DNA from 2 places in the Thauera sp. AutoDN2 genome. Region 2 is predicted to be linked to the other one. Evidence: predicted binding sites of a transcription regulator. Region 2 holds the regulator's gene; the other holds the start of a gene.
What was found. Region 2 encodes sigma-54, which starts transcription at its own class of promoters, with help from an activator protein. Its sites were predicted from a motif close to TGGCACGCTTNCTGCTNA; they were not measured.

Region 1 (11,042 bases), on a different contig from region 2:
TCTGTGGTCAGGCGGGTGATGCCGGCCTGCTTGTTGTAGAAGGCCTGCGGCACCGCGGAGTTGGGTTTGTGCGAGCCTGCGGGCGAAACGCCCTCGTACTTGAAGAAGATCTTCGCGGGCGTGCCCAGAGCCTGCTCCAGGCGCACCGCGCGCACCAGGGGGCTGGGGCGCCAGAGGCGGTAGATCTCACGCACCTGCTCGGGAATCGCGATCCAGCGCTCGGTGCTCATCTCCTGCTCGAGGATCGCGGGCGGGAAGATGGCGCCCATCTGCTCGGCGGTGGCGGGCTTCCCGTCTGGCCCCAATGGCGGCGCGAGCGGCGTGGGCAGGTCTGCAGCGATGTTGTACCAGTGGGTGGGGATGTCGGCGGCGTCGAGCAGGATGCGGGTGGCTTCCATCGTGGTTCTCCCTTGTGTGCGTTTCAGTTCGTTATGGGTGAGGTTTCCCGTGATGCGTCGGTTGCGGCAACGCCCAGTCCGGCGAGGACCAGGTTGTCGATGCGGCGCAGCGGAATTTCGATCAGGTGGGCAAAGCTGTCTGCTGCTCCACCGCCGAGCAGGCAGATCGCACCCGGTTCTGCCTCGATCTGGCGGAACATACGGCATATGGCGCCGGCCTGGGCCTGAATGCAACCGGAATGGATTGCGTCGACCGTGCGGCGGGGCTGCGGGGTGAAGCGGCCGTCTGCGAGCGGCAGTTGTGCGGTGCCACGCGCCAGGGACTGCTGCATCAGCGTCACGCCGGGCAGGATCAGACCGCCCAGGAAGACGCCGTCGGCGGTGAGCAGATCCACCGTGGTGGCGGTGCCGGCCATGACGACCAGGCAGGGGCCGCCCTGAAGGTAGCGGGCGCCGATGAGTGCAGCCCAGCGGTCGGCGCCGAGTTGGGCGGGTTCGTCGTAAAGATTGGTCAGGCCCGCGCAGTGATGGCTCGATAGCAGCCAGTCCACAGCGAGCCCCCCGCAGGCGTCAGCGATCTGTGTGGCGACTGCCGCCCCCGCGACGTTGCAGCCGAAGACGCGTGCAAGGTCGGGGTTCGCAGCGCGGATCTGGCCGAGCGCCTGCACCTCGCCATGCCCGATCGCCCCTTCCATGAGCGCTTCGAGCGGCTGCACGGCGCGCACCACGCGCCATTTGATGCGCGTATTTCCGGCGTCGACGAGCAGGAGCTTCATGCACCAGCTCCATCGCCGGGCCGCAGGGAAACATCGCCCGCAAGCACGCGCTGCAGCCCTGCCTCGGTGCGCAGCAACAGCGCCCCGTCCTCATCCACGCCCGCGCAGATCCCGTAGAGGGCGCTGTCTTCACCGCGGATGCAGACAGGCAGGTCGGTGAAGGCATGGCGCTGTTGCCAGGCGCCGCGCAGCGCCGGAAAGCCTGCGCTGGCATAGATCCTGAACAGCCCGTGGAGCTCGGTCAGGATTGCGGCCAGAACGATCGTCGCCGCGGGCAGCTCATGCTCGAGGGTGCGTGAGAGATCGGTTACGCCGCTTTGCCCCGGGACCGAGATGCCGGTGGGTAGGTGCAGGTTGAGCCCGATGCCGATCACCGCTGCCGGTGGGCGACCGCGCGCGGGCAGCAGTTCGACGAGAATGCCTGCGAGCTTCTCGCCGTGTACGAGCACGTCGTTGGGCCATTTGAGCTGGATGCCCTGGGCACCGAGCCCCTCGAGCGCGCGCGCCAGTGCGAGGCCCGCCACCAAAGAAAGTCCGGCGGGGGCCGGTGCGCCGGGCATGAAGCGCCATAGCACCGAAAACGTCAGACTGGAACCTGGCCATGACAGCCACGCCCGCCCGCGCCGACCTCGACCCGCGGTCTGCCGGTTCGCGACGAGCACATGCACCCGGCCATCGTCGGCGGGCGGGGCCGCGGTGAGCGTGCCATTGGTGGAAGCGCACTCGTCCACCCAAATGATGGAGAAGTCGCCTGCGAGCATGCCCAGCCTCGCCTGCACCGCGGCGACCGCATCGGCTCCGACCGCGGGCTGGGGGTGTGCACATGGGGGGGAAGCTGCTGGCGGTGGAACTTGAGGTGGCACGGGCTCGTCGAATGCGGGAGGAAAAGACGCATTATCCGCGATCAGGGCCGCGCGGACGAGCAGGGCGCAGCCCCACGTGGGGCTCAGCTCTCGGTGTGGTTGCCGGGCGCGTCTTCGTCCATGCCAAGCTCGTGGATCTTGCGGCTGATGGTGTTGCGACCGATGCCGAGCAGTTGTGCCGCCTCGATGCGCCTTCCGCCTGTGGCTGCAAGCGCGCGCCGGATCAGGGCTCGCTCAAAGTCACGCGTGAGGCGGTCGAATACTTCGCCGGGGTGGGTCGCGATCAGGCGGTCGGCCTCGGAGGACAGCCCTTCGATCCAGCTCGTGGGCGCTTCGCGTCCAGGCTGGTCGCGCATCTCGGGCGGCAGATCGGCGACCTCGACGATCTGGGCTGGCGCCATCACCGTCAGCCAGTGGCACAGGTTTTCCAGCTGGCGTACGTTGCCCGGGAAGGGTTGGCCCTGAAGGTAATCGAGCGCGGCGTCGGAGATACGCTTGCGTTCCACGCCGAGATCTTGCGCACTCTTCTGCAGGAAGTGGCGTACCAGTAGCGGGATGTCCTCGCGCCGTTCGCGGAGCGGCGGCAGGCGCAGGCGGATGACGTTGAGGCGGTGGAAAAGATCCTCGCGGAACAGGCCTTGGCGCACGCGTTCTTCCAGGTCCTGATGGGTGGCGGCAATCACGCGAACGTTTGCGCGGATTGGCTGCTGGCCGCCGACGCGGTAGAAGTGGCCGTCGGAGAGCACGCGCAGCAGCCGTGTCTGCAGCTCGGCCGGCATATCGCCGATCTCATCCAGGAACAGGGTTCCGCCATCGGCTTGCTCGAAGCGTCCGCGGCGCTGGGTCGCGGCCCCGGTGAAGGCGCCACGCTCATGGCCGAAAAGCTCGGATTCAAGCAGGTCGCGCGGGATGGCCGCGGTGTTGATGGCGATGAAGGGGGCGTCACGGCGCGGGCTGTGGCGGTGCAGTGCGCGGGCCACGAGCTCCTTTCCCGACCCGGACTCACCGTTGATCAGCACTGTGGCGTGGGAGTGGGCGAGGCGGCCGATCGCGCGGAACACCTCCTGCATCGCCGGCGCCTGGCCGAGGATTTCGGGCGCGAGGGAGGTTTCCTCGCTCGCACCATGCTGGTGCGCAGTCTGCTCGAGCGCACGGCGCACCAGTGCTACCGCCTGGTCTACGTCGAAGGGCTTGGGCAGGTACTCGAAGGCGCCGCCCTGGAAGGCCGCCACCGCGCTGTCCAGGTCCGAATAGGCCGTCATGATGATGACCGGCAGGTGAGGGTGGTGCTCCTTGACCTTGCGCAGCAGGTCCAGCCCTGTTTCGCCCGGCATGCGGATGTCGGACAGCAGTGCGGCTGGGGCTTGCGGGGTACGCTCGAGTTCTGCGAGTGCGTCGCCTGCGGAGCTGAAACTGGCGTGGTCGATGCCCTCCCTGCCGAGTGCCTTTTCCAGCACCCAGCGGATGGAGCGGTCGTCGTCGATGATCCAGACGGTGTTCATGGTCTATGCACCTTTTTGGTGCGTGCCGGCGCTTCGGTCTCCCGCGGGGGCGGGGCACGAAGGCGCTCAGGCGCGCTCGGTAATCGGCAGCAGGATCGTGAAGCAGGTGCGCCCGGGGCGGCTGTCGACCTCGATCATGCCCTGATGTTGCTCGATGAAACTTTGCGCGAGCGACAGCCCTAGCCCGCTACCGCCCTCGCGCCCGGAGACCAGCGGATAGAAGATCCGGTCGCGGATCTCCGCGGGGATGCCGGGGCCGTTGTCGATCACTTGCAATTCCAGTGCCAGCCGGTACCGGCGCTTGGCGAGTGTCACCTGGCGTGCAACCCGGGTGCGCAACCTGATCTCGCCACTGCCACCGAGCGCCTGGGCTGCGTTGCGCACGATGTTCAGCACGGCCTGGATGAGCTGTTCGCGGTCGGCGGTGAGCTCGGGCAGGCTGAGGTCGTAGTCGCGGCGGATGTCGAGGGCGGGAAACTCCGCGAGGATCAACCTGCGCACCCGCTCGAGCACGTCATGAATGTTGAGCGCCGCCGGCCGCATCATGCAGTGTGAGCTCAGCAGCCGGTTCATCAGGTCCTGCAGGCGGTCCGCTTCGGCGATGATGACGTCGGTGAACTCGCGCAGCTGCGGGTCGTCAAGCTCGTGCTGCAGCAACTGTGCCGAGCCGCGGATGCCGCCCAGCGGGTTCTTGATCTCGTGCGCGAGGTTGCGGATCAGCTCTCGGTTGGCCTGCTGCTGCTGGAGCAGCTGTTCTTCCCGTGCGACCCTCAGCTGTGCGTCGATGGGGCGGAACTCCAGCAGCAAACGTGCGCCCGCCGCCTCGATGGGTGTGACCGTGCAGTCCAGGCGGATCGGGCTGGCTTCCCTGCAGGTTACCGTGAGGTCCTGCCCGGTGTAGCTCCAGTTCGTGCGCAGTGCGTTCTCGAGTGCCGCGCTCAGCCCTGCGGGCTTCCCGAGCAGACGCTCGAGAGGCTGGCCGAGCAGCTTGCGCTGGCTGATGGCGAAGAGATTTTCTGCGCCCGGATTGATATAGCGGATCGCCAACTGCCCATCCACCAGGATGACGGCAGAGGACAGCAACTCGAGTCCGGCAAATGGGGCTGCGGCGGTGTGGCTGGGAGGGGTTGGCATGGGCGCGTCCGAGGGATTCTTTCAATCAGAAGCAAGATACGCGCCAGATGTGGATCATCGCAGACCCGAGATCTCCCGGCGCAGGGCCTCGATGTTGCGTTTGTGGAGCTCGACCTTGTCCTTGAAGGGCTGCAGGCGATCGAGCACCTTTTGGTAGTTGCGCTCGTCGCCCGTTCGGATTGACTCCTGTTCGGCGAGCGCCTGCTCGGCTTCGGCGAGGGACTTTTCCTCGTGCTCGAGCTCGCCCTCGAGAACCTTGCGGCGTGCGTCGTCACGGTTGCGCTGATCGTCGGGGCTTACGCGCGGAAAACTTCCGGGTGTCGCCGCCGCAGGCGTGCCCTTTGGCGTGCTCGCTGCCGGGCTGCGCGGGGGCGCGGGGATGGTCGACACCGCCTGGTCTGACTCGAGGCGTACACAGCCGCGTCCGAGCGAGCGGTCGTTGGTGTAGGTCACTCGTCCGTCGGGGTCGGTGCACTTGTAGATGTCGGCCCATGCAGACGGGGCGAGGCCGGCAAGCAGGATCAGGGGAAGGAGTTTCGATGGATGCATGCACGTGTCCTGGGGGCCGCTTCCGTGGCGAATGCACGATCGTGCTCCCTTGTCCTTGCGGAATGAAGCCTGATTAGACTCCAGAAAAAAAGGACGGGCAATGCCCGTCCTTTCCTGATTGCGCAGTAATCCCTGGATTACAGGCTGTAGTACATGTCGAATTCCACCGGGTGAGTGGTGATGCGCATGCGGTCGACCTCTTCCTGCTTGAGTGCGATGTAGGCGTCGATGAAGTCGTTGGAGAACACGCCGCCACGGGTCAGGAATTCGCGATCCTTGTCGAGATACTCCAGCGCCTGCTCGAGGCTGGTGCACACGGTCGGGATCAGCGCATCCTCTTCCGGCGGCAGGTCGTACAGGTTCTTGTCGGCCGGGTCGCCCGGGTGGATCTTGTTCTGGATGCCGTCCAGGCCCGCCATCATCAGCGCAGCGAAGCACAGGTAGGGGTTGGCCAGGGGATCCGGGAAGCGCGCTTCGATGCGGCGCCCCTTCGGGTTGGCAGTGTAGGGGATGCGGATCGAGGCCGAGCGGTTGCGTGCCGAGTAGGCCAGCTTGGTCGGGGCCTCATAGTGCGGCACCAGGCGCTTGTACGAGTTGGTGCCCGGGTTGGTGATGGCGTTGAGCGCACGGGCGTGCTTGATGATGCCGCCGATGTAATACAGGGCCATCTCGGACAGGCCGGCGTAGCCGTTACCTGCGAACAGGTTCTGGCCGTCCTTCCAGATCGACTGGTGCACGTGCATGCCGGAGCCGTTGTCGCCAACGATGGGCTTGGGCATGAAGGTGGCGGTCTTGCCGTACTGGTGGGCGACGTTGTGCACGATGTACTTGAGTACCTGGGTCCAGTCGGCGCGCTTGGTCAGCGTGCTGAACTTGGTGCCGATCTCGCACTGGCCGGCGTTGGCCACCTCGTGGTGATGCACCTCGACCGGCACGCCGCAGGCCTCGAGCGCCAGGCACATGGCGGCGCGCACATCGTTCAGGCTGTCGACCGGCGGGACCGGGAAGTAGCCGCCCTTGACGCGCGGACGGTGGCCGGTGTTGCCGCCTTCGAACTTGTCGGCGGTGGACCAGGCGGCCTCTTCCGAGATGATCTTGCTGTACACGCCCGACATGTCCACCGACCACTCGACCGAGTCGAAGATGAAGAACTCGGGTTCCGGGCCGAAGAAAGCGGTGTCGCCGATGCCCGTGCTCTTCAGGTAGGCCTCGGCGCGCTTGGCGATCGAGCGCGGGTCGCGATCGTAGCCTTTGCCGTCGGACGGCTCGATGACGTCGCAGGTGATGACCAGGGTGGTCTCGTCGAAGAAGGGGTCGATGTAAGCGGAGGAGGGCTCCGGCATCAGCACCATGTCGGAGGCCTGAATGCCCTTCCAGCCGGCGATCGACGAGCCGTCGAAGGGATGGCCGTGCTCGAAGTGCTCTTCTTCGAAAGCGGACACGGGCAGGCCGACGTGCTGCTCCTTGCCACGGGTATCGGTAAAGCGCAGGTCCACGAAGCGCACTTCGTTTTCCTGGATCAGCTTCATGACGTCTTGGGCGTTCATTTTCACTCCTGGTGAGATGAGGCGATGCGGGTGTTGAGCGGGTGGAGCAGCGGCCGCAAGAGGTCGAGGTCGTTGCACCGGATGTCTGTGCAAGGCACTAAGCAGTAAGCGTGCCAAGTTTCGCAGATGCGCGAATCATTGTGCCATAAGGGGCTATGCCCGAAAGCGGTGCCTGAGTCCGCCTGATTCTGCACCCAGGTGGTGCGGTGCGGGGTTGGCATGCACCGTCATGGTGCAAGGGTGTGGAATACCCGGATGCTCCGAAAGCGGGGGTAGGCCCTGAGCCAGTGTGCGATGCGCTGTTGCAGTGCGTCGAGTTCCAGGCCGGCGGGGGCCGAAGACAGGAAGAGTTCAACCTCGACGCGCTGGCCGAGGTAGTGGATCTGCACGCGCGAGGGCGGGGGCAAGTCCGCGCCGAGCAGTGTGCGCATGCTGGCGACGATCTCTGCACGTTCGGGTAGTGGGCCCGGCGGCACGACCTGCAGGTCGCCGTCGTCTTCCGGGTCGATGTGAACCAGCACGTCACGCACCTCGGGGTGTGCAGTGCGAACGCGCATGTAAACCGCGTCGGAGATGCGGTGCCCCTCGGATACCGTGATGCGTGGATCGACCTGCACATGGGCATCGCAAAGCACGCGGTCGGCCATGCGCCGGGTGCGCATGTCGTGCAGCCCGATGACGCCCGGCGTGTCCTCGATCGTCTTGCGCAGACGCTGGAGTTCCTCCTCGGGGAGTCCCGTGTCGATCAGCTCGCCGACCGCCTTCCAGGCCAGCTTCAGCCCCATGTGCAGGATCAGGAAACCGACCACTGCCGCCGCGAGCGGCTCCAGAAAGGGGTAGCCCGCCAGGCTGCCGCCGATGCCCGCCGCCACCACCAGTGAGGAGGCAGCGTCCGAGCGCGCGTGCCAGGCGTTGGCCTCGAGTACGGGCGCGCGCAGGCGGCGTGCGGCCGAGAGCGTGAATCGGAACAGCCCCTCTTTGGCGAACAGGGTGATCAGCGCCATGATCAGTGCAGCCGGATGCAGCTCCGGCAATGCGTCCATGTGCTGCAGGCGCACGCCCGAACTCCACAGGAAGCCGATGCCCACCCCCGCGAGCACCGCGCCCAGCACGAGGGTGGTCGCGGTCTCGATGCGACCGTGGCCGTAGGGATGGTCCGTGTCGGCGGGGTCGGCGCCCTTGCGCCCTGCCACCAGCACGAGCAGGTCGGTGACCAGGTCGGACAGCGTGTGCGCCGCGTCTGCCACCAGGCTGAAGGCATTGGCGAACAGGCCGATGATGACCTGCCCCACGGCCAGGGCCGCGTTGGTGATGATGGCGACCAGGGTGGTGCGCTGGATGCCTTTTCCGCGCGCGCCGTCATCATGCTGGAGTTCGCGGGCTGTGGCGGTGCCGGAGGGTCTTTGGGGGGCGTGTGAGGGGTGCATGGGGGTGGCGCGGCGGACGCGCTATACTTCGGCCGACCTACATTTTAGACGGATGTTCGCATGGGAACCCTGTCGGACTTGTTGTCCCTTGCGCACGCACGTGCGGAAAACCTGGGGCTGGCGTACCCGGGCGCGCTGACGCCCGCTGAAACCTGGCAGGTGATGCAGCTCGCCCCCGGCGCGAAGCTGGTGGATGTGCGCACGCGCGCCGAACTCGATTGGGTCGGCCGGGTGCCGGGTGCGGTGGAGATCGAGTGGAAGTCCTATCCCTCGATGCAGGAAAATCCCAACTTCCTGGCCCAGCTCAAGCATCAGGTCGATCCCGAGGCGCTGGTGCTGTTCATCTGCCGCTCCGGCGTGCGCTCGGATTCGGCTGCGCGCCTCGCCACCTCGGCGGGCTATGCCAACTGCTACAACGTCCTCGAAGGCTTCGAGGGCGACAAGGACGCCAACAACCAGCGCAACCGCACTGGTGGCTGGCGCCATGCCGGCCTGCCCTGGTATCAGGGCTGAGCTGCAACAACTCCTTACCCGGCCCCGCGCGGCCCGGCCGAACCCGCCGCCGCGTGCAGGGTCCGACGCCCGTAACCCCGGGATTGTCCCGACCGGATCCGGATACCAGAACATGCAAGTCTCCACCATCAGCTTCGACCGCTTCAACGTGCTCGCCGACGACGAGGCGCAGGCGCGGATCCGCGCCGCGCGCGCGCGCCTCGGAGATCGCGCGGTGCTGCTCTGCCATCACTACCAGCGTGCCGATGTATACCAGCACGCCGACCTTACCGGCGACTCGCTCAAGCTTGCGCGCCTCGCGTCGCAGACGGACGCCGAGTTCATCGTGTTCTGCGGTGTGCACTTCATGGCCGAGGTCGCCGACATCCTGTCCAAGCCCAGCCAGATCGCCATCCTTCCCGATCTCGCCGCCGGCTGTTCGATGGCCGACATGGCAAGTCTGGCCAAGGTCGAGCGCTGCTGGCGCGAACTGGCCGAGGTGCTCGACAAGCCCGATGAGCTGATCACTCCGGTCACCTACATCAACTCCGCGGCCGACCTCAAGGCCTTCTGCGGTGAGCACGGCGGCATCGTGTGCACCTCGACCAACGCACCGACCATCCTCGACTGGGCGTTCGCCAAGCGCGAGAAGGTGCTGTTCTTCCCCGACCAGCACCTCGGGCGCTGGACCGGTTTCAAGAAGGGCATTCCGCTCGACGAGATGGTGGTGTGGGACCCCGACCTCGAGTACGGCGGGCTCACCCCAGAGCAGATCCGCAAGGCGAAGATCCTGCTGTGGAAGGGGCACTGCTCGGTGCACCAGATGTTCCAGCCGGTACACATCGACCGCTGGCGCGAGAAGCACCCGCACGGCTTCGTGATCTCACACCCGGAGAGCATGCTCGAGGTGTGCCAGAAATCCGATTACGTCGGCTCCACCGAGTTCATCCTCAACACCATCACCAACGCGCCGCATGACACCGAGTGGCTGGTGGGCACCGAGCTCAACCTTGTCAGCCGCCTCGCGGACGAGATGAAACCGCAGGGCAAGCTCGTCGAGTTCATGGCGCCCAACGTGTGCATGTGCTCGACCATGCAGCGTATAGACCCGCAGCATCTGGCGTGGACGCTGGAAAACCTCGCCGAGGGCAAGGTGGTCAATCAGATCAAGGTGCCCGAGCACGAGGCCGAACTCGCCCGGATTGCGCTCGACCGCATGCTTGCGGTTTCCTGATCCATAGCCACGGGGTCCGGCTGCGATGACGCTCAGGATCTGCAGCTACAACATCCACAAGGGCTTCTCGCAGTTCAACCGCCGCATGGTGGTGCATGAGCTGCGTGACCGCCTGCGCAGCCTGGACGCCGATCTTGTGTTCCTGCAGGAGGTGCAGGGCCTGCATCTGGGGCACCCGGCACGCCATCCGGACTGGCCACTCGAGCCACAGCACGAGTTTCTTGCACAGGAGGCCTGGCACCAGACGGCCTATGGTGGTAACGCCGTCTACGACCATGGCCACCATGGCAATGCGATCCTGAGCCGGCACCTGATCCTGAGCTCCGCCAATCAGGACGTCTCCGACCACCGCTTCGAACGCCGCGGGCTGCTGCACTGCGAGGTCCAGTTGCCCGAGTTTGGCGGGCCGGTGCATTGCGTGTGCGTGCATCTGGGCCTGATGGCGGGCAGCCGGCGGCGACAGATGGCGGCGCTGGCTGAGCGCATGGAGCAGCTTGCGCCGGGCGACACGCCGCTGATCATCGCAGGCGACTTCAATGACTGGCGCAATCACGCGGACGAGTTGCTCGGGCGGCGACTCGGCCTGGCGGAGGCCTTCGGTGGCGGGCGCGGGCGGCCGGCGCGCAGTTTCCCGAGCGCATTGCCCTTCTTCCGCCTCGATCGCATTTATGTGCGTGGTTTCCGGGTGCGGCAGGCACAAGTGCATTACGGCGCACCGTGGGCACAGATCTCCGATCACGCCGCACTGACCGCCGATCTGGAGCCGATCGTCTGATGCAGTTTCTCGCCGGCAACGCCGTCGCGCTGCTGGAGAACGGCGAGCAGTATTTTCCTGCGGTGGAGGCAGCGATCGACCGGGCCGAACGCGAGATCTTCCTGCAGAGCTATATCTTCGAGGACGATGGCACCGGGCAGCGCATCGCCGACGCGCTGGCGCGTGCCGCCGGTCGTGGTGTGGCGGTGCGGGTGATGATCGATGGCTTTGGTGGCCGCAGCTTCGTTGCCCGCCTCCTTCCGCGCCTGCGCAGCGCGGGGGTGCAGGTGCTGATCTACCGCCGTGAGCTCAGGCCGCTGTCGCTGCGCCGTCATCGCCTGCGCCGTATGCATCGGAAGATCGTCA
Region 2 (11,042 bases):
GAGGTCGGCTCGGGCGAGGTGGTCGGCCTGCTCGGACCCAACGGCGCAGGCAAGACCACCTGCTTCTACATGATCGTCGGCCTCGTGCGCGCAGACGGCGGGCAGATCACCCTGGACGGGAAGGATCTGACCCATCTGCCGATCCACGCCCGCGCACGCCTGGGCCTTTCCTACCTGCCGCAGGAGATGAGCGTCTTCCGCAAACTCACCGTGGCCGAGAACATCCAGGCGGTGCTCGAGTTGCAGGGGCTGGACAAGCGCAATGTCAGCGAGCGGCTCGAAGAGCTGCTGATCGAACTCGGCATCCACCACCTGCGCGACAGCACCGCGATCTCGCTGTCGGGCGGCGAGCGCCGCCGCTGCGAGATCGCCCGTGCGCTGGCCACCGATCCGCGCCTGATCCTGCTCGACGAACCCTTCGCCGGCGTGGACCCGATCGCGGTCATCGACATCCAGAAGATCATCCGCTTCCTGAAGGAGCGCGGCATCGGCGTGCTGATCACCGACCACAACGTACGCGAGACGCTCGGTATCTGCGATCGCGCCTACATCATCAGCGAAGGCCGTGTGCTCGCCAGTGGCGCACCGACCGAGATCATCGAGAACGAGCAGGTGCGCCAGGTCTACCTTGGCGAGCACTTCCGGCTCTGACTGCGCGCCCCTCCTCACGCCATGAAGCCCAGTCTCCAGCTCAAGCTCTCGCAGCACCTCACACTGACGCCGCAACTGCAGCAGTCGATCAAGCTGCTGCAGCTATCGACGATCGAGCTGAATCAGGAGATCGAGCGCTTCCTGCTGGACAACCCGATGCTCGAGCGCGAGGAGGGCGAAGGCGAGTTCCTGCCCGCCGCCGCAAGCACGCCCAGCGAACAATCCCACCAGGAAGCGCCGCAGGGCGAAGGCCCCGCCGAGTCCGGCAGCGAGGCCCTGCAGCATGAAGGCGGAGAGGGCAGCAGCGAGGATGAAGGCATCGACTGGTCCAGCGTGGGCACCGGGGCCTCCAGCCGCAGCGAGGACGATGAGGACGTCGATTATCAAGAGTTTCAGGCCGCCGGCATCTCGCTGCGCGACCACCTCGATCAGCAGATCGCCCTGTCGCCGCTGTCGGATCACGACCGCGCGCTGGTGCGATTCATCGTCGAGGCGCTGGACGATGACGGCTATCTGCACCAGCCGCTTGAGGAACTACTCGAACTGCTGCCGCCCGAATCGGGCATCGAACTCGAAGACCTGAGCATTGCCCTGCACCATGTGCAGAACCTCGAACCAGCGGGCATCGGCGCGCGCTCGCCGCAGGAATGTCTCGCGCTGCAGTTGCGCACACTGCCCGACTGCGCGACGCGAGCACTCGCCCTCGAGGTCGCCACCAAGCACCTGGAACTGCTCGCCGAACGCAACTTCGCCAAACTGAAGAAGCTCACTGGCTCGGACGACGAATCGCTGCGCGCGGCGCACGCACTGATCTGCAGCCTCGACCCGCACCCCGGCTCGCGCTATTCCACCAGCGAGACACGCTATGTGCTGCCCGACGTGGTCGTACGCAAGGTGCGCGGGCGCTGGTCGGTCAGTCTCAACCAGGACGCCATGCCGCGCCTGCGCATCAACCGCCTGTACGCCAGCCTGCTGCAGCAGAACCGCGGCCAGGGCGGCGGACTGGGCGGCCAGTTGCAGGAGGCACGCTGGCTGATCCGCAACGTGCAGCAACGCTTCGACACCATCCTCCGCGTTTCCCAGGCCATCGTTGACCAGCAGCGGCAGTTCTTCGATCATGGCCCTGTGGCCATGCGCCCGCTCACGCTGCGGGAGATCGCCGACCAGCTTGAACTGCACGAGTCGACCATTTCGCGCGTGACCACGCAAAAGTACATGGCGACACCGCGCGGCGTGTTCGAGCTCAAGTATTTCTTCGGCAGTCATGTCGCCACCGACACCGGTGGGGCGGCCTCTTCCACGGCGATTCGCGCGCTGATTCGCCAGTTGGTGGAAGCCGAAGACAGCAAGAAGCCGCTGTCCGACGCCAAGATTGCCGAGATTCTAGGCCAGCAGGGTATCGTGGTCGCACGGCGCACCATCGCCAAGTATCGCGAATCCCTCAATATCCCGCCGGTCAGCATGCGCAAATCCATCTGACAACCACAGGAGTCACCATGAATCTCAACATCACCGGGCATCATGTCGAAGTTACCCCGGCCATCCGCGACTACGTCACCTCCAAGCTCGATCGCGTCATCCGCCACTTCGACAACGTCACCAGCGTTGCGGTAATCCTCTCCGTCGAGAAGCTCAAGCAGAAGGCCGAAGTGACCCTGCACGTGCGCGGCAAGGACATCTTCGTTGAAAGCGACGATGCCGACCTGTACGCCGCCATCGACTCGATGACCGACAAGCTCGACCGCCAGGTGCAGAAATACAAGCAGAAGATGGCCGAGCACAACCACGAGTCGCTGAAGCACCAGACCCCCGAGGACTGAGCCTTTCGTTACAGCCCCATGACCGGGGCGCGGTTGTGGTTATAATGCGCGCGTTTTGACGACGCCTGCGGCGCCCGCCCCGGAACGACAGTCGCCCCGGCGACCTGGAAGACCGGGGCGTCGTGTTTGCACACCTGCGAATGAGCCTGATATCCCAACTCCTGCCACTTTCCAATGTGGTGGTCGACCTCGACGCCAGCAGCAAGAAGCGCGTCTTCGAGCAGGCCGGCCTGCTTTTCGAGAACAACCAGGGCATCGGTCGCAGCACCGTTTTCGACAGCCTGTTCACCCGCGAACGCCTGGGCTCCACCGGCCTCGGGCAAGGCATCGCGATCCCGCACGGCCGCATCAAGGGCCTCAAGGATGCAGCGGGCGCCTTCCTGCGCCTGGCCACACCAGTCCAGTTCGATGCGCCGGACGGCCGCCCGGTCAGCATGCTGTTCGTACTGCTCGTGCCCGAACAGGCCAACGAGACACACCTGCAGTTGCTCTCCGAACTTGCGCAGATGTTCAGCGATCGCGCATTCCGCGAAGCGCTGCTGAATGCGCCGGATGCGGCACACATCCACCAGATGTTCATGAACTGGGGCGCCCATGCGGCAGACCAGCCTGACGCGGCTGTATGAGACCCATCGCGACAGTCTCAGCCTGATCCACGTCAGCGGGCCGCTCGAGGCCCGCCTCAGCGTGGGCGAAGAGCGCATCTGGCCGGCTGATCTGGTCGGCCACCTCAATCTGATCCACCCCACCCGACTGCAGGTGCTCGGCAGCGCCGAACTGGCCTGGGCGCAACGCCACTCCAACGAGAAGGTCGCTCACCATCTCAACGAGATCCTGTCGGCGCACCCGCCAGCCATCATCGTCGCCGACGGCTGCGAGGTGCCCAACATCCTGCACGGCATCTGCGAGGCCCACGACGTAGCGCTGTTCACCGCGCGCCACCCTTCGGCGGGCGTGATCGACCAGCTCCGCCTCTATCTCTCGCGCGAGCTCGCCGAGAAGGTCTCGCTCCATGGCGTGTTCATGGATGTGTTGGGGCTCGGCGTGCTGATCACCGGCGACTCGGGGGCCGGCAAATCCGAGCTCGGCCTGGAGCTCATCTCACGCGGCCACGGCCTCGTCGCGGACGACGTGGTCGAATTCTCGCGCATCGCGCCCACTGTACTCGAGGGGCGAAGCCCCGAGATGCTGCAGGATTTCATCGAGGTACGTGGTCTGGGGCTCCTCGACATCCGCACGATCTTCGGCGAGACCGCCTGCCGCCGCAAGATGCGCCTGCGCCTGATTTGCCACCTCGACCGCCGCCAGCCCGGTCCGGGAGATCCGAGCCGTCTTCCGCTACAGCAGGAGACCCAGGACATTCTCGGCGTGAAGATCGCCCGCGTCGTGCTCCCGGTGGCCGCCGGGCGCAACCTCGCCGTGCTGCTCGAAGCTGCGGTTCGCTCCACCATCCTGCGCCTGCGCGGCATCGACTCCACGCAGGAGTTCATCGAGCGCCAGTCGCGCGCGCTCCGAGCGAGTGAGGACGACATCCGGAGCGCCGGGGGCGGATATCCATGAGCGGCTGCGTGGCACAGGCCAACGGTCCGGCTCGCCTTCACGGTCGCCATCACCGTTAGTCGCCAACTCCTCGCGCGTCCATACGCGCAAACGCTTGGGCATACCCCTGCCCCGAACGCTTGCCCAGCATGCACTTGCCGCCGGCGGCACGCGACTGTTACGCTCGGCCGCTTTGCAGCAGCGCACCGGCACCGCCATGAACACCCCCAACGATTACCTCGAACGCATCCTCAACGCACGGGTGTACGACGTCGCCGTCGAAACGCCGCTTGAGCTCGCGAGCAATCTGTCCGCGCGCGCGCACAACCGCATTTTCCTCAAGCGTGAGGACATGCAGCCGGTATTCAGCTTCAAGATCCGCGGCGCCTACAACAAGATGGCGAACCTCTCGCCGCAGGCGCTGAAACGTGGCGTGATCTGCGCTTCGGCCGGCAACCACGCGCAAGGCGTGGCACTCTCTGCCGCCCGGCTCGGTGTACGCGCCGTGATCGTGATGCCCAGCACGACACCACAGATCAAGGTGGACGCGGTCCGGGCACGCGGCGGCGAGGTCGTTCTGGCCGGTGAATCCTATTCCGACGCCTACGCACACGCGAAGGAACTCGAGAAGTCCGAGCGGCTCACTTTCGTCCATCCCTTCGACGACCCCGACGTGATCGCAGGCCAAGGCACCATCGGCATGGAGATCCTGCGCGCGCACTCCCAGCCGATCCATGCGGTCTTCTGTGCAATCGGCGGGGGCGGGCTGATCGCGGGGGTCGCGGCCTACATCAAGCGCCTGCGCCCGGAAACCCGGATCATCGGGGTCGAAACCGTAGACGCGAACGCGATGGCAGTCTCGCTTGCTGCCGGCCAACCGGTGGAACTCGATCAGGTCGGGATCTTCGCCGACGGCACGGCCGTGCGCCGGGTGGGCAACGAAACCTTCCGCCTGTGCCAGCAGTATGTGGACGAGGTCATCCTGGTCGACAACGACGCGATCTGCGCCGCGATCAAGGACGTGTTCGAGGACACGCGCGCCATCCTCGAGCCCTCGGGCGCACTTGCCATCGCCGGAGCGAAAGAGTACGCCCGCCAGCACAAGTTACGCGAAAAGAGTCTGGTCGCGGTCGCCTCGGGCGCGAACATGAACTTCGACCGCCTCCGCTTCGTCGCCGAGCGCGCCGAGCTTGGTGAACAACGTGAAGCCGTGCTGGCGGTGACCATTCCGGAGAAGCCCGGCTCGTTCAGGAAGTTCATCAGCGTGCTCGGCAACCGCAACATCACCGAATTCAACTACCGCTACGCCGACACGCAGCAGGCGCACATCTTCGTTGGCGTCACCTTGCACAACCGCAACGAGGTCGCACGCCTGGTCGAAATGCTCGCGCGTCATGAACTGCCCGCAATCGACCTCACCGACGACGAACTCGCCAAGAGCCACGTGCGCTACATGGTGGGCGGGCGAGCGCCCCAGGCGGAAAACGAGGTGGTGTACCGCTTCGTGTTCCCGGAGCGCCCCGGCGCGCTGATGAATTTCCTGTCCACCCTTCGCTCGGACTGGAACATCTCCCTGTTTCACTATCGTAACCATGGCTCCGACTTCGGTCGCGTGCTGGTCGGTATGCAGGTACCGCCGCAGGACAAGGCCGCCTTCGACGACTTCCTGCAGCGCCTGGGTTACGACTTTACGCCGGAAAGCGAGAACCCAGCCTACCGCATGTTCCTGTCGGCCAGCTGATTCCGGGGGCGTGCCTCGAACGCACCCGCCTCCGTCACCAGCCACTGCATGGGGCGGTCGTGCGGCTGCGGAAAGGTGTCCGGCACACGCCCGGCCTCGAAACCCACACCGACCGCTACTGTGCGCATCAGCGCGAGCGTGCGGTCGAAATACCCCCCGCCATAGCCGATCCGGTAGCCGTGATCGTCAAAGGCGTTGAGCGGGACCAGCACCAGTTCCGGCTGCACCTCGACACCATCGGCGGGGTGCGGAATACCGTGACGATCGAGCGGCATCGGCACGCCGGGCGTCCATGCACGGAACGTCATGGGCGCATGGCGTTCCAACACCACCGGAAGCGACGCGACACGCCCCGGCCGCGCTGCCAGCCAGCCCTGCACCCAGTCACGCAGATCCGGCTCAGCGCGATAGGGCCAGCAGAAACCTAGGGTATCGGGCTGCAGGCGTGCGACGAGTTCGTCAAGGTGCCGGGCGATACGCAGGGTAAGCTGCGCCCGGCGCTCTGCAGGCATCGCCTGCCGGTGCGTGAGCGCGCGTTCACGCAGGCGCTTGCGCAGTGCCGCCTCGTGGGCGTCGCCCTGCCCGTCGGGGATGGGGGGGTGCTCGTGGGTCATGCCGCAAACCAGAAGATTCGTACTGCAGGATTCATCGGGGAAATGCAGCCGCCCCGGAAGAACATGAAAAAGACGTCTTTCACCACCCGCTTCTTCACAAGCCTGCTGACCGCAGGCCTGATCCATGCCACCAGCGCGCACGCGCAGCCGGTGGCGCCCGCAGGGGACGAACGTATCGTCGCCGCTCGCGAGGCCCTGCGCAAGGGCGACCGCGAGCAACTCTCGCAGTTGGCCGCGGTGCGCGATCCGCACGTGCTCGACGCCTATCCGCGTTACTGGCACCTGGTGCACCTGCTTGCCCGGCCGGAACTTCCGCCGCAGGCCGAACTGGAGGCATTCCTCGCGCGCGAGGCCGGCACGGTGCTCGCGGACAGGCTGCGGGCAGACTGGCTGAAACGGCTGGCCAAGGAGGGCGACTGGCAGGGCTTCCTGCAGCGCTACGACGGGCTGGTGAACGCCGACGACGAGTTGCACTGCAGCGCATGGACGGCACGGCTGATGAGCGGCGACACCAGCGTGCCCGGCGAGGTCGCGCAGCAGTGGCATGAACGCCTCACGGCCCACGACGCCTGCGCCCCCGCACTGCGCAGCGCCGCCAGCAGCGGCGCAGTGGATGAAGACGGCGTGTGGTGGCGCATCCGCCGCCAGATCGACTCGCGCACCCCCGAGGCCGCCTTCGCCAGCCTCGCCCTGCTTCCCACCGGACGGGCGCCTACCCACGCTGCCCTCGACCAGGCTGTGCGCTCGCCCGCCCCCTGGCTGGATCGCCTGCCGCCCAACTTCGCGGTCACGCGCGCCGGCCGCGAAGTGGCACTCGCCGCGCTGGTGCGTCTGGCCCGCGAGGATGTAAGCGCAGCGCAGACACGCCTGCTGCGCATCCAGGACCGCCTCAGCGCGGAGGAGAGGAACTACATCCACGTGGTGATGGGCCTGCATGCCGCGCAAAGCCGGCTACCCGAGGCGGTCGACTTCTTCACCGCTGCCGGTGACGTCACCACAACGCCCGAGCAGCGCGCCTGGCGCGTGCGCGCCGCATTGCGCGTGCAGGACTGGCGCCGCGTACGCGCAAGCATCGAGGCCCTCCCCGCGCAGGAGCGCGAGCGCCCCGAATGGATCTACTGGCTGGGCCGGGCCCATGCCGCGCGCGGCGAGCGCGAGGCCGCTGAGGCGCTCTTCCAGCGCATCGCCGGAGAACCTGACTTCTACGGCATGCTCGCCAGCGAGGCGCTCGGCCAAGCCTTCCTGCCGCCACCGGCCAGCCCGCCGTTGCCGCGCGCCGCGCTGGAGGCCGCAGAGCGCGACCCGGGGTTGCAGCGGGCGCTGGCCCTCTACCGCCTCGATCTGCGCACCGAGGCCGTACGCGAGTGGATCTGGGCCGTGCGCGACCGCGACGAGTTCTTCCGCCTGGCCGCCGCGCACTTGGCTTTGCGCAACGAGCTCTACGATCGCGCCATCAACACCGCCGAACTCGCCAATCCACGCAGCCACTTCGAGCTGCGCTTCCTGACCCCCTACCGTGAGGTTGTAGAGCCGCAGGTGCGCACACAGGGGCTGGATCTGGCGTGGGTATATGGGCTGATGCGCCAGGAGAGCCGCTTCGTCGTCCCCGCACGCTCCAGTGCGGGCGCCCAGGGGCTGATGCAGGTCATGCCGGCCACGGGTAAGTGGGTCGCGGGCAAGATCGGCCTGAACGGCTACCATCCACGCATGCTCAACGATCCCCGCACCAACGTCCTGCTCGGCACCAGCTACATGCGTCTGATTCTGGAAGGATTGGATAGCCACCCGGTGCTGGCGAGCGCGGGGTACAACGCAGGGCCGGGACGCGCGCGGCGTTGGCGCGACAGCGGCCCGCTCGAGGGCGCGATCTACGCCGAGACCATCCCATTCGACGAAACCCGCGATTACGTCAAGAAGGTGCTCGCAAACGCGGTGATCTATGCCGCAATGATGGAAAAACGGCCACAATCGCTCACGGCTCGCCTGGGGACCATCGCGCCCGCGCCCGCCAGCGAGTAAGCTCCAGCCCTGCGGCATCGCCGCATCAATAACGAGAAACCCTCCGAGTCGAACCATGAATCCGAAACGCATCGTCCTCATCGGCGGCTCCGGCTTTATCGGTAGCGCCATTGCCAACCGCCTGTGCGAAGCAGGCGTAAAGGTCATCCTTCCTACCCGCCGCCGCAGCCGTGCCGGTCATGTGCTGCTGCTGCCCAACGCCGAGGTGGTCGAAGCCGACGTGCACGACCCCGCAACCCTTTCCGCACTGGTGGCTGGCGCAGACGCCGTGGTCAACACGGTCGGCGTGCTGCACTCGCGCCCCGGCACGCCCTTCGGCCCGGACTTCGCGCGTGCGCACGTCGAGCTGCCGCAGAAGATCGTGGCGGCCTGTCGCGCCGCACGCGTGCCGCGCCTGGTGCACATCAGCGCGCTCGGCGCGGACTCGGGCGGCCCCTCCGAATACCAGCGCTCCAAGGCTGCGGGCGAAACCGCCATCCGCACCTCGACACCCGAGACCGAGTGGACCATCCTGCGCCCCTCGGTGGTCTTCGGTCGCGGGGACAGCTTCCTCAACCTGTTCGCAGACCTGGTGCGCATGTTCCCGGTAATCCCCCTCGCCGGCGCCAGCGTCCGCTTCCAACCGGTCTACGTGGAAGATGTGGCCGAAGCCGTCTGGCAGAGCCTGGTCCGTCCCGACGCCACCGGCAAGACCTTCGATCTCGCCGGCCCCACCGTCTATACCCTGCGCCAACTGGTCGAGTACGTGTCCGAACTCACGGTCGGCAAGCGCCGCAAGGTGATTCCGCTGCCCGAGAACATCGCGATGATGCAGGCGCGCCTGATGGAGCTCGCCCCCCAGCCGCTGATGAGCCGCGACAACGTGCGGTCGATGCGGGTGGACAACGTCGCCTACGGCGATCCCTTGCCCTACGGCCTTGCGGCCACCCCACTCGAGGCGGTGGCACCCGGCTGGCTGGGCGATGCCGGGCCGCGCGCCTTCTACTACCCGTTCCGCCGCCACGCGCGGCGCTGAAATTCCACCCACATCAGCCCCGGAGCCCGCGATGAAGCTCATCATCGGCAACAAAAACTACTCGTCCTGGTCCCTGCGCGCATGGCTGGCCGCGCGCGAGGGCGGCTTCAACTTCGAGGAGATCCGCATCCCGCTGTTCATCCCCGGCAGCCGCGAACGCATCCTGTCGCACTCGCCTTCGGGCAAGGTGCCCTGCCTGAACGACCATGGCTTCAAGGTATGGGACTCCCTCGCCATCGGCGAATACCTCGCCGAGAAGAATCCTGCGCTGTTGCCCGAGGACGCTGCCGCGCGCGCCATCGCCCGCGCGGTGACCGCGGAGATGCACGCTGGCTTCCAGAATCTGCGCAGCCGCATGCCGATGAACGTGCGCAAGGACTACACCGGCTTCGGCCACAGCCCCGAAGTGGATGCCGACATCGCGCGCATCATCGCAATCTGGACCGACTGCCGGGCACGCTTTGGCAACGACGGCCCCTATCTGTTCGGCCGCTTCAGCCTCGCCGACGCAGCCTTCGCCCCGGTCGCCTTCCGCTTCCAGACCTATGGCGTGAAGCCCGAGGGCGTGGCCGGTCAGTACCTCGCCACCCTGCTGGCCAATCCGCACATGCAGGACTGGGCCGTGGCTGCGCGCGCCGAGACCGAGTCCATCCCGGAAGAGGATCTTTACGGCTGATGCAGGCATATGTCGTTGGCGGGGCGGTGCGCGACGCCCTGCTGGGGCTGCCGGTCAAGGATCGCGACTGGGTCGTGGTCGGCAGCACCCCCGAGGAAATGATCGCACGCGGGTTCCGCCCGGTCGGGCGCGACTTTCCGGTCTTTCTGCACCCACGAACGAATGAGGAATACGCGCTCGCACGCACCGAGCGCAAGTCGGGCCATGGATACACCGGCTTCGTCTGCCACGCCTCTCCCGAGGTCACGCTGGAGGACGACCTGCTCCGCCGCGACCTTACCATCAACGCAATCGCACGCGCGGAAGACGGCAAGCTGATCGACCCCTGCGGTGGCCAGCGCGATCTCGCTGCACGCGTGTTCCGTCACGTCTCCCCCGCCTTCGCCGAAGACCCGCTGCGAATCCTGCGGGTGGCACGCTTCGCCGCACGCTTTACCGCCTTCGATGTCGCCCCCGAAACCATGGCGTTGATGCGGCACATGGTCGACGCCGGTGAGGTGGACCACCTGGTCCCCGAGCGCGTGTGGCAGGAATTCGCCCGCGGGCTGATGGAGGAGCGGCCCTCGCGCATGATCCGTGTACTGCGCGACTGCGGCGCGCTCGCCGCGATCCTGCCCGAACTCGATCGGCTTTTCGGTGTGCCCCAGCCCGAGAAGCACCACCCCGAGATCGACAGCGGCGAACATGTGCTGCTCGTCGTCGACGCTGCGGCCAGGGGGGAGCAACCGCTACCCGTGCGCTGGGCCTGTCTGCTCCACGACCTGGGCAAGGCCGACACACCGGCCCATGTTCTCCCCCACCACTATGGCCACGAGGCGGCGAGTGCCCGACGCGCCCGCGAGGTCTCCACCCGCCTGAAGGCGCCCGCCGAATGCCGCGAACTCGCCGAGATGGTGGCGCGCGAACACGGCATCCTCGCGCTCGCCGAGGCGCTGCGCCCCGAAACCATGGTGAAGCTGATCGAGCG

Region 1: glnA (type I glutamate--ammonia ligase) is a predicted target of sigma-54. The motif match lies at 6,868-6,885, and genes of this name have one in related genera.

The regions. Positions count from the first base shown of each region.
Region 1 covers NZ_JBNCAR010000027.1:9,116-20,157, forward strand. Annotated here, with positions in the region: gene ACPT9U_RS13480 (TrpB-like pyridoxal phosphate-dependent enzyme) at 1-398, opposite strand, end outside; gene ACPT9U_RS13485 (type III pantothenate kinase) at 422-1,174, opposite strand; gene ACPT9U_RS13490 (biotin--[acetyl-CoA-carboxylase] ligase) at 1,171-1,935, opposite strand; gene ntrC (nitrogen regulation protein NR(I)) at 2,121-3,539, opposite strand; gene glnL (nitrogen regulation protein NR(II)) at 3,606-4,673, opposite strand; gene ACPT9U_RS13505 (DUF4124 domain-containing protein) at 4,728-5,222, opposite strand; gene glnA (type I glutamate--ammonia ligase) at 5,360-6,769, opposite strand; gene ACPT9U_RS13515 (cation diffusion facilitator family transporter) at 6,997-8,196, opposite strand; gene ACPT9U_RS13520 (rhodanese-like domain-containing protein) at 8,257-8,709, shown strand; gene nadA (quinolinate synthase NadA) at 8,822-9,922, shown strand; gene ACPT9U_RS13530 (endonuclease/exonuclease/phosphatase family protein) at 9,948-10,697, shown strand; gene clsB (cardiolipin synthase ClsB) at 10,697-11,042, shown strand, end outside.
Region 2 covers NZ_JBNCAR010000004.1:165,988-177,029, reverse strand. Annotated here, with positions in the region: gene lptB (LPS export ABC transporter ATP-binding protein) at 1-651, shown strand, start outside; gene ACPT9U_RS04395 (RNA polymerase factor sigma-54) at 673-2,130, shown strand; gene hpf (ribosome hibernation-promoting factor, HPF/YfiA family) at 2,148-2,471, shown strand; gene ptsN (PTS IIA-like nitrogen regulatory protein PtsN) at 2,612-3,097, shown strand; gene hprK (HPr(Ser) kinase/phosphatase) at 3,066-4,031, shown strand; gene ilvA (threonine ammonia-lyase, biosynthetic) at 4,228-5,751, shown strand; gene ACPT9U_RS04370 (5-formyltetrahydrofolate cyclo-ligase) at 5,724-6,365, opposite strand; gene ACPT9U_RS04365 (transglycosylase SLT domain-containing protein) at 6,429-8,384, shown strand; gene ACPT9U_RS04360 (complex I NDUFA9 subunit family protein) at 8,440-9,399, shown strand; gene ACPT9U_RS04355 (glutathione S-transferase family protein) at 9,431-10,075, shown strand; gene ACPT9U_RS04350 (multifunctional CCA addition/repair protein) at 10,075-11,042, shown strand, end outside.